3 regions of the Pseudomonas sp. GD03875 genome follow, and region 1 is predicted to be linked to each of the others. Evidence: predicted binding sites of a transcription regulator. Region 1 holds the regulator's gene; each other region holds the start of a gene.
What was found. The regulator FliA, encoded in region 1, starts transcription of late flagellar genes. The targets are predictions, from matches to a motif close to CTAAAGTTTNNNNNNNNNNNGCCGNTAA.
Positions count from the first base shown of each region.

Region 2: the regulator FliA is predicted to act here: its motif matches at 1,395-1,422, upstream of N5D30_RS16595 (methyl-accepting chemotaxis protein).
Region 3: the regulator FliA is predicted to act here: its motif matches at 1,317-1,344, upstream of N5D30_RS04225 (methyl-accepting chemotaxis protein).

Region 1 covers NZ_JAOCCV010000002.1:275,628-278,899, forward strand. The annotation lists gene flhF (flagellar biosynthesis protein FlhF) at 1-779, shown strand, start outside; gene fleN (flagellar synthesis regulator FleN) at 873-1,706, shown strand; gene fliA (RNA polymerase sigma factor FliA) at 1,703-2,449, shown strand; gene N5D30_RS02775 (chemotaxis response regulator CheY) at 2,532-2,906, shown strand; gene N5D30_RS02780 (protein phosphatase CheZ) at 2,926-3,272, shown strand, end outside.
Region 2 covers NZ_JAOCCV010000018.1:90,142-93,413, forward strand. The annotation lists gene N5D30_RS16595 (methyl-accepting chemotaxis protein) at 1-1,310, opposite strand, end outside; gene N5D30_RS16600 (hypothetical protein) at 1,654-2,067, shown strand; gene N5D30_RS16605 (hypothetical protein) at 2,064-2,504, opposite strand; gene fba (class II fructose-bisphosphate aldolase) at 2,567-3,272, opposite strand, start outside.
Region 3 covers NZ_JAOCCV010000003.1:280,101-283,372, reverse strand. The annotation lists gene ampE (regulatory signaling modulator protein AmpE) at 1-419, shown strand, start outside; gene N5D30_RS04230 (ROK family protein) at 416-1,303, opposite strand; gene N5D30_RS04225 (methyl-accepting chemotaxis protein) at 1,483-3,272, shown strand, end outside.

The DNA of each region.
Region 1 (3,272 bases):
GGGCGCTGCTGGAGCGCGTGGCCAAGGTCGCCGACCCGCGCCAGGCCTGGCGCATGCTGCTGGCCCACCTGGCCCACGCGATCAAGACGCCCGAAGTCGAGCCGCTGGAGGAGGGCGGGGTGATCGCCCTGGTCGGCCCGGCCGGCATGGGCAAGACCACCACGCTGGCCAAGATGGCCGCGCGCTACGTGCTGAAATACGGTCCGCAGAGCATCGCCTTGGTCAGCATGGACTGCTTCCGCATCGGTGCCCAGGAGCAGATCAAGACCCTCGGCCGCATCCTCAACGTGCCGGTGACCCAGGTCGACCCCGGCCAGTCCCTGGTGCAGGCCCTGGCGCCGCTGGCGCGCAAGAAGGTGATCCTGATCGACACCGCCGGCCTGCCGGGCAACGACCCGGCCCTGCGTCTGCAACTGGAGAGTCTGGCTGCCCGCGGGGTCAAATCGAAGAACTATCTGGTGCTGGCCGCCACCAGCCAGGCCCAGGTGCTCAAGGCCGCGTACCATAGCTACAAGCAGTGCGGCCTGGCCGGGTGCATCCTGAGCAAGGTGGACGAGGCGGCCAGCCTGGGTGAGGTTCTGGGGCTGGCTATCAGCCAGCATCTACCGGTAGCCTATCTGGCAGATGGGCCGAAGATTCCGGATGATCTGCAGGTGCCGCGCAGCCACCAGCTGGTGAGCCGTGCCGTGAGCATGCAGACTGCGGAGGACCCGAGCGAGGAAGCCATGGCCGACATGTTCGCCGGCCTGTATCAGCATCCCGCGCGTCGCGCGGGCTAGCAGGCGGCGGTGTACAAGGCGTTCTAAGGTGTAGGAAAGGGTCGGTGTAGTTGCCCGACCAGCCCAGTCCAGGCAAGAAGGTAAGAGAAGAACATGGGTAGTATGCATCCCGTACAGGTGATCGCAGTCACAGGCGGCAAGGGCGGCGTCGGCAAGACCAACGTGTCGGTGAATCTGTCGCTGGCGCTGGCCGACCTCGGCCGCCGGGTGATGCTGATGGACGCCGACCTGGGCCTGGCCAACGTCGACGTGCTGCTGGGCCTGACCCCCAAGCGCACGCTGGCCGACGTGATCGCCGGCGAGTGCGATCTGAAGGACGTGCTGATCCAGGGCCCCGGCGGCGTTCGCATCGTGCCGGCCGCCTCCGGCACCCAGAGCATGGTGCAGCTGTCGCCGGTGCAGCACGCCGGCCTGATCCAGGCCTTCAGCGACATCAGCGATAACCTCGATGTGCTGGTGATCGACACCGCTGCCGGCATCGGCGACGGCGTAGTCAGCTTCGTTCGCGCGGCCCAGGAAGTGATCGTGGTGGTCTGCGACGAGCCGACCTCGATCACCGACGCCTACGCGCTGATCAAGCTGCTCAACCGCGACTACGGCATGAGCCGCTTCCGCGTGCTGGCCAACATGGCCCACAGCCCGCAGGAAGGTCGCAATCTGTTTGCTAAGCTGACCAAGGTAACCGACCGTTTTCTTGATGTGGCCTTGCAGTACGTCGGCGCCGTCCCCTACGACGAGTCCGTACGCAAGGCTGTGCAGAAGCAGCGCGCGGTATACGAAGCCTTCCCGCGCTCGAAATGCGCACTGGCGTTCAAGGCGATCGCCCAGAAAGTCGACACGTGGCCGCTCCCGGCCAACCCGCGCGGCCATCTGGAGTTCTTCGTCGAGCGTCTGGTGCAGCAACCGATCGCGGGTACGGCCGTATGACAGCAGCCAGTGGACTTCGAATGTACAACAAGGCGCAGGCGCAGGACTCCCAGCATCAACTGATCGAGCGCTACGCGCCATTGGTCAAGCGTATCGCCTACCATCTGCTGGCGCGTCTTCCCGCCAGCGTGCAGGTGGACGACCTGATGCAGGCCGGCATGATCGGCCTGCTCGAAGCGTCGAAGAAATACGACGGCAGCAAGGGCGCCAGCTTCGAGACCTATGCCGGCATCCGCATCCGCGGCGCCATGCTCGACGAGGTGCGCAAGGGCGACTGGGCGCCGCGTTCCGTCCACCGCAACACGCGGATGGTCAGCGACGCCATCCGCACCATCGAGGCCCGCACCGGAAGAGACGCTAAAGATCAAGAGGTTGCGGCCGAACTCCAATTGAGTCTCGAAGATTACTACGGCATTCTTGGCGACACTCTGGGCAGCCGTCTGTTCAGCTTCGACGACCTGGTGCAGGACGGCGAGCAGGGCGGGTTGCACGAAGACGTCTCCGGCAGCCATGGCGGTCCGCTGCATGGCCTGGAAGACGAGCGCTTCCAGGCGGCCCTGGCCGATGCCATCGCCAACCTGCCGGAGCGCGAGCGCCTGGTGTTGTCGCTCTACTACGACGAAGAACTGAATTTGAAGGAAATCGGTGAGGTCCTGGGGGTCAGCGAATCCCGGGTCAGCCAGTTGCACAGCCAGTGCGCCGCGCGTCTGCGCGCCAGGCTGAGCGAGTGGCGGGCGAGCTGACGGCCGGCCGGTTTCATGATTTGCGACGCAACCGGGCCGCCGGGGCGTTTAGGACTGTACGGAGGTCGACTTGGACAAGAACATGAAAATCCTCATCGTTGACGATTTTTCGACGATGCGACGGATCATCAAGAACCTCCTGCGCGATCTGGGGTTCACCAACACGGCCGAAGCCGACGATGGCAACACGGCGCTGCCGATGCTGCAGAGCGGCAGCTTCGACTTCCTGGTGACCGACTGGAACATGCCCGGCATGACCGGCATCGACCTGCTGCGCGCGGTGCGCGCCGACGAGCGACTGAAGACCCTGCCGGTGCTGATGGTGACTGCCGAAGCCAAGCGCGAGCAGATCATCGAGGCCGCCCAGGCCGGTGTTAACGGCTATGTGGTCAAGCCGTTCACCGCCCAGGTGCTGAAGGAGAAGATCGAGAAGATCTTCGAACGCGTTAACGGCTGATGTCCGCCGCGGGGGCACTATGGCAAACGATGAATCCTCCCTGGGCGAACTCGAGTCGACCCTGAAGGCACATGCTACCCAGCTGGTCGAAAGCCTTGAGAAAGGCCGCTTCGGCGAAGCTGTGCATCTGATCCACGAACTGAGCCAGGCACGCGATCGCGGCCTGTATCAGGAAGTCGGCAAGCTCACCCGTGAGCTGCACAACGCGATCGTCAATTTCCAGCTCGACCCGTGCAATCCGCATGCCCAGGAAATCTCGCAGATATCGGACGCCACCGAGCGGCTGTCCTACGTCGTGCAGATGACCGAGAAGGCGGCCAACCGCACCATGGACCTGGTGGAGCAGAGCGCCCCGCTGGTCAACGA
Region 2 (3,272 bases), on a different contig from region 1:
GTGTCGGCGGTCGAGCTCATCTCGGTGATGGCGGTCACCGCCTGGTCGGTCTCGTTGGCATGGCGGGCCAGCACCTCGTTGGTGTGGCGCGACTGCTGCTGCAGCTGGGCCAGCTCCTCGGCGATCTGCGCCGAAGCCTGGGTGACGTCGGCGATCATGTTCTGCAGATAGGCGATGAAGCGGTTGACCGACTCGCCCACCGCATCCATCTCGTCCGCGCCCTTGAGCGCGATGCGCCGGGTCAGGTCGGCGTCGCCGGCCGACAGCGAGTCGATGTTGCCGCGCAGCACATTCAGGCGCTGCATCAGTTGGTGGATCGAGAACAGCATGATGGCCAGCAGCAGGATGACCAGCGGCACCTGGATGTACGCCAGCGTGCTCAGCACGTCGGAGCTGTTCTCGGTCAGCAGGCGGGTCGGCAGCGCCGCCGCCAGCAGCCAGGGCGTACCCTCGATGGGCTGCAGGTAGAAGGTCCAGTCCTCGCCATCGGCGTTGTCGAACTCCTGCTTGTACAGGGCGTCGCGGCCGATCTTGCCGAGGCCGTCGCGGACCTGGCCGACAAAGTCGGACTGGCGGGCCAGCTCGGAGACGTTCTTCAGCACGATTTCGCCACCGATCCGCGCCTGGTTGCTGAGGATCTTGCCGTCCGGCTCGACGATCATCACCTCGCCCTGGATTTCCTTCTCCTTCTCGGCCACCAGGCCATTGAAGAAGCCCAGGGTCACGTCGATGGTGGACACGCCGAACGGCGCGCCGTCCTTGACGATGGCCATGGCGCAGTTGGTGCGCGGCTGGGCGCTGGCGTCATCCTTGTAGGCGGCTGCCCAGGCGCACTTGCCGGGCGGCGCCTGCATCCCGGCACGGTGCCAGGGCTGCTCGTAGTAGCGCAGCGACTCGTCGGAGTTCCAGTAGGTGTTGACGATCATCCGGCCGCTGGCGTCGCGGTGGAAGAAGGTGCTGTGCTTGTCGCGCTCGGAGCGCTTTTGCGGCAGGGGCCAGATGCCGCCGCCGAAGACCTTCGGGTCGCCGTACTGGTCGACCAGGCCGGGTACCACGACGTCGATGGTGTCGCTGTCGAGCAGCGGCACCGTCTGGGTGATGCTGCGCGACTGCGCCTCGACCTTGGCCAGCTCGAACAGGATGGTCTCGGAGATTCCGTTGAGCTGGTTCAGGACCAGCTGCTCCTCGGAGGCCTTGAGCTTGGGCGTGACGAAATGGCGGATGCCTTCCTCGGTGAGTAGGAACACCACCGCGATGAAGACGACGAAGATGAGGGTGTAGCGGGCCTGGATTGTTTTTATTGAGCCCATGGTCGCTCCTGCTTTGCTGCCGCTGCTCCCGCCCACACAGGTGCGGGAAAGGCCCGGGATGAGCCTTTTGCCAGCATATCCGGGATATCGGCTGGCGGGCACCGGACTTGATCACGAAACGCCAGGCGTTTGCCGAACCCCGACGAACGCCTGTTGACGACGGGCTCACAGAATGACGGCGTCACGCTGGCGCTCCGGCCTGGCACGACGCATCGTCTGCCCCTCCACACCGATAAGGACATTGGCCCGTGAGGCTGCCCGCCGCCACGCCCCTGCCCTGCTACCACGCCGCCGCCCGCCTCTTGGCAGCGGGCGCGCACGCCTGCCAGGAGAACGATAGAAGATGAAACCCGCCTCCCTGCTGGCCCTGGGCCTCTGCACGCTGCTGAGCGGATGCGAGGCATTCATGGTCATTCCGATGGCCGCCGGATGCATCCTGCGCCCCGGCCTCGACCTGTATCCGTCCCGGCTGCCGCCCGCGGTCGTTGGGCAGCCCTACCAGATCCAGGTCGGGGTCGAAAAGCTGTCTCTGCTCAGTGGCCTGCGGGCTGGCACCGAGGACCAACCGCTTCCTGAAGGGCTGGAGTTCGTCTACGTCGACAGGGAGGCCCATGGCGTCATCCAGGGCGAGCCCACCCGGTCCGGCACCTACGAGATACACGTAGAGGCAAGCGGCATGGGCACCCAGTGCTCCGGCCAGCAGGTGGAGCAGACCTATACCCTGCAGGTGTTGGAAAGGGCCGAGGCCAGCCGCTAGTCCGCCGCGCAGGCCGTCGCGCCGTCCAGCGAACAGGGCTCGCCCGCCAGGTAGCTGCGGTAGACCCGCAGCAGTTCCTCGGCGCCGTAGCGGCAGCGGGCTACCCAGCACTCGGCGCTGAAGTCGAAGCGGCTGTCGGCGGGCTCCGCCAGGCGAATGCGGATCGCCGGCCAGTCGTTCGGCACGGCGTCAGGCGGGGTGAACAGCAGGCGTTCCCGGCGCTGCACCAGGTGGCCGCCGGCGGCGGCGTAGTCGAAGACGAACAGCAGGGTGCGCGAGACCTTGGTGGTGCAGTCGGCGCGCTCGCCGCAGCGTTGCACATCCGCCACTACCAGCGCGGGTGCGACAGGCGCTGCAGGGTCTTCCCTGGTCTGCCCGGCACAGCCGGCGAGCACCAGCGTGACGGCGCAGAGCGCGCCACGAACGATTGGCGGCATTTTCACCTCCCCCAAACAGGCGAAAGCCCCGCAGAGCGGGGCTTTCGGTACGACGCGACGGCCTAGTTGACCTTGGCGGTCAGCTCGCCGCTGGCGTAGCGCTGGAACATGCCTTCCAGGGAGATCGGCTTGATCTTCGAGGCATTGCCGGCGGTGCCGAAGGCTTCGTAGCGGGCGATGCAGATGTCACGCATGGCGACGATGGTCTTGGCGAAGAACTTGCGCGGGTCGAACTCGCTCGGCTGCTCGGCCATCATGCGGCGGATCGCGCCGGTGGAGGCCAGGCGCAGGTCGGTGTCGATATTGACCTTGCGCACGCCGTGCTTGATGCCCTCGACGATCTCTTCGACCGGCACGCCGTAGGTTTCCTTGATGTCGCCACCGAACTCGTTGATCACCTTCAGCCACTCCTGCGGTACCGAGGAGGAGCCGTGCATCACCAGGTGGGTGTTGGGGATGCGCTTGTGGATTTCCTTGATCCGCTCGATCGACAGCACGTCGCCGGTCGGCGGCTTGGTGAACTTGTAGGCGCCGTGGCTGGTGCCGATGGCGATGGCCAGGGCATCGACCTGGGTGCGCTTGACGAAGTCGGCGGCCTCTTCCGGGTCGGTCAGCAGCTGGCTGTGGTCCAGCACGCCCTCGGCGCCGACGCCGTCTTCCTCGCCGGCCATGCCGGTTTCCAGGCTGCCCAGGCAGCCCAGCTCGCCTTCCACGGACACGCCGCAGGCATGGGCGAAGGCCACGGTCTGCTGGGTCACGCGGACATTG
Region 3 (3,272 bases), on a different contig from region 1:
GGCAGGCCTACCAGGGCTTCTTCGCGGTGATCTTCTGGTACGCCCTGCTCGGTCCGCTGCCGGCCCTGGCGTACCGGCTGCTGGCGCTGACCGCCGAGCATGCCGGCCAGCCGGGCGTGGTCGAGCGTGCGGGGCAGCTGCGCCATGCGCTGGACTGGCTGCCGGTGCGCGTGCTGGCGGCCAGCTTCGCGCTGGTCGGCAACTTCGCTGCCGTCAGTCGCGCGGTGCTGTACGACCTGCTGGCCTGGGAGCTGCCCGCGCCGCGCCTGGTGGCCAATGCGGGGCGCGCGGCCAGCGAACTGGCCCCGCCCGCGCCGGGCGAGGAGGGCGTCGGCAGCCTAGACGAGCTGTGGCAGTTGCTGATCCGGGCGGCTGTGCTCTGGTACGCGGTGTTCGCCGTGCTGATCCTGCTGTTCTAGCCGGGCCACAGCCAGGCGGCGCCGCGAACGCCGCTGGAGTCGCCATGCCGCGCCTGCACCAGGCGTGTGTTGACTTGGTCCGAGAACACATGGTGGTCCAGAAGCCGGGGCACTTCCCGGTACAGGGCTGGCATGTTCGACAGGCCGCCGCCCAGCACGATCACCTCCGGGTCGATGATGTTGATCACGGACGCCAGGGCCCGCGCTAGTTGTTCGCAATAGCGCTGCGTGGCCGCGACGGCGGCCGGCTCTGCACGCAGTGCGGCGTCGGCCAGCTGAGTGGCGTCCAGCCCCAGTTCGCTGCGCGCGGCCCAGGCCGGGCCGCTGAGGAATGTCTCGATGCAATCGTCCAGGCCGCAGTAGCAGCGGCGTGCGGGGCCGTCGGCGGTGCTGCGCCAAGGCAGGGCGTTGTGGCCCCACTCGCCGGCGATGGCGTTGGGCCCCTGGAGCAGCCGTCCGTGGATGACGATGCCGCCGCCGACCCCGGTGCCGAGGATCACGCCGAACACGCTGGCGGCCCCGGCGCCCGCGCCGTCCGTGGCTTCCGACAGGGCGAAGCAGTCGGCGTCGTTGGCCAGGCGCACCGGGCGCTCCAGCCGCCGCTCCAGGTCGCCCTGCAGGTCCTGGCCGATCAGGCAGGTGGAGTTGGCGTTCTTGATCCGGCCGTGATCGGGCGAGCGGGTGCCGGGGATGCCGACGCCGAGGCTGCCCGTTGCGCCCAACTGGCGTTCGGCATCGCGGACCAGTTGTACTATGGTCTGCAATGTGGCCTGGTAATCACCCTGCGGGGTGGGCAGGCGCTGTCGCAGCCGTTCTTCGGAGCCTTCGAGGGCGACGATTTCGGTCTTGGTGCCACCCAGATCAATGCCTAAGCGGAGAGACATGCGCATTCTTAACCTTAAGTTACAAAGGGTGGCGCCGATATCCGGTATACAAGCTGTGGGGGATCTGCGCCTGGCAATTGGCCATTTCCGCTGATATCCACAAACACCGATACCTTGCCGTTCAATAGACCAGCCAGCAGCGGCTGGCATACAACAATAATGGCAACAGGAGACGTCTAGTGAATAGCGTGTTGTACCCTGCCATCGCGCTGATGAACCGCATGAGCTTTGGCATGAAGTTCAGCCTGATCAGTGTGCTGTTCTTCCTGCCCATGCTGGTCACCAACTACTTCCTGGTGCGGGACTCCTATGACGCCTTCGTCGATACCCGCACCGAGCTGCAGAGCCTGGAGCTGCTCAAGCAGAGCCAGAAGATGCGCCAGGAGCTGGAGCGCCTCAACGACCTCTACGAGATCAATGCCGTGCTCGGCCAGTCCGGCGAGTCGGACCGGCTCGCCGCGCTGATCGGCCCGCTGGAGAAGAGCATCGGCGAAACCCTCGCCGCGCTCGAGTCGCCCAGCGATGACGCGCAGAAGATCGAGGAATTCAACGCCCAGCGCGACGCCATCAAGGGCGCCCTGGACGCGGTGGCCGCCGAATCCTCGCTGCGCAGCAAGGCCGGCCTGGTGGTCAAGGCGCTGGACAATGCCGAGGTGTTCATCAAGTTCGTCGCCAGCCAGTCCGGCCTCAGCCAGGACAGCGACCTGACCGTGCGCCAGATGGCCGAGCTGCTGACCACCGCCACTCCCCCGGTGACTGCGGCGCTGAGCAAGGGCCGGGCCCTGGGCTCCTACTCCCTTGGCCAGGGCATCCTCGGCTCTTCCGACAGCACCAAGCTCGACGAGCTGCTGGCCGAACTGGAGAAGCTTCACGCCGAATACGGCTTCAAGATTCAGAGCGCGCTGGACGGCAACGCCCGGGCGCAGAGCGAGCTGAGCGCGCCGGCCGAGGCCAGCCGGGCCTCGCTGACCGAGGTCAGCGGCGTGCTGGAAGAGCAGCTGCTGATGGCCGACAGCCTGGACGCGCCCTGGCAGGGCTTCTTCGACCAGCTCACCACGGCCATCGACAAGACCTACACGCTCAACGACAAGGTGCTCGGCTTCCTCGACCTGGAGCTGAGCCAGCGCCTGGAAGGCAAGCGCACGCAGATGGTCCTGCTGGTGGTGGCCCTGGTCGTGCTGTTCCTCGCCATCGGCTATCTCTACGGCGGCTTCTACGTCTCCACCCGCGCCACCCTCAAGGGCTTCGGCAAGACCCTCAACCAGGTCGCCGCCGGCGACATGACGGTGCGCGTCAGCGTGCGCAGCCAGGACGAACTGGGCGAGCTGGGCGAGGTGTTCAACGGCACCGTGGCGAAGATCCGCGACCTGATCGAGCTGGTCGGCCAGACCGTCACCGAGGTCGAGCGTCAGGCCGACCGCGTGGAGCTGGTGTCCGGCGAGAGCAGCCAGGCGGTATCGGCCCAGCGCGGGCAGATCGAGCAGGTGGCCACGGCGATGAACCAGATGTCCGCCACTGCCCTGGAGGTGGCGCGCAGCGCAGCCGCCGCGGTGGGTAGCGCGCAGAGCGTGAACCAGGAGACGGTCAGCGGCCGCGAGCTGGTGGAGGCCCAGGTGGCCCGCATCCAGCGCCTGGCCAGCGAGATCGACCAGTCGGTGAACGTCATCAACCAGTTGGCCGCGGACAGTTCCGCCATCAGCCAGGTACTGGAGGTCATCAAGGGCATCGCCGGGCAGACCAACCTGCTGGCTCTCAACGCCGCCATTGAGGCCGCGCGGGCCGGCGAGCAGGGCCGCGGCTTTGCCGTGGTGGCCGACGAGGTGCGCAACCTGGCCAAGCGCACCCACCAGTCCACCGAGGAGATCGAGCAGATGATCGGTCGCCTGCAGAACGGCGTGGGCGCCACGGTGACCGCCATGAACGGCAGCCACCAGATGGTGGAGAGCACCGTCAGCCAGTCGACCCAGGT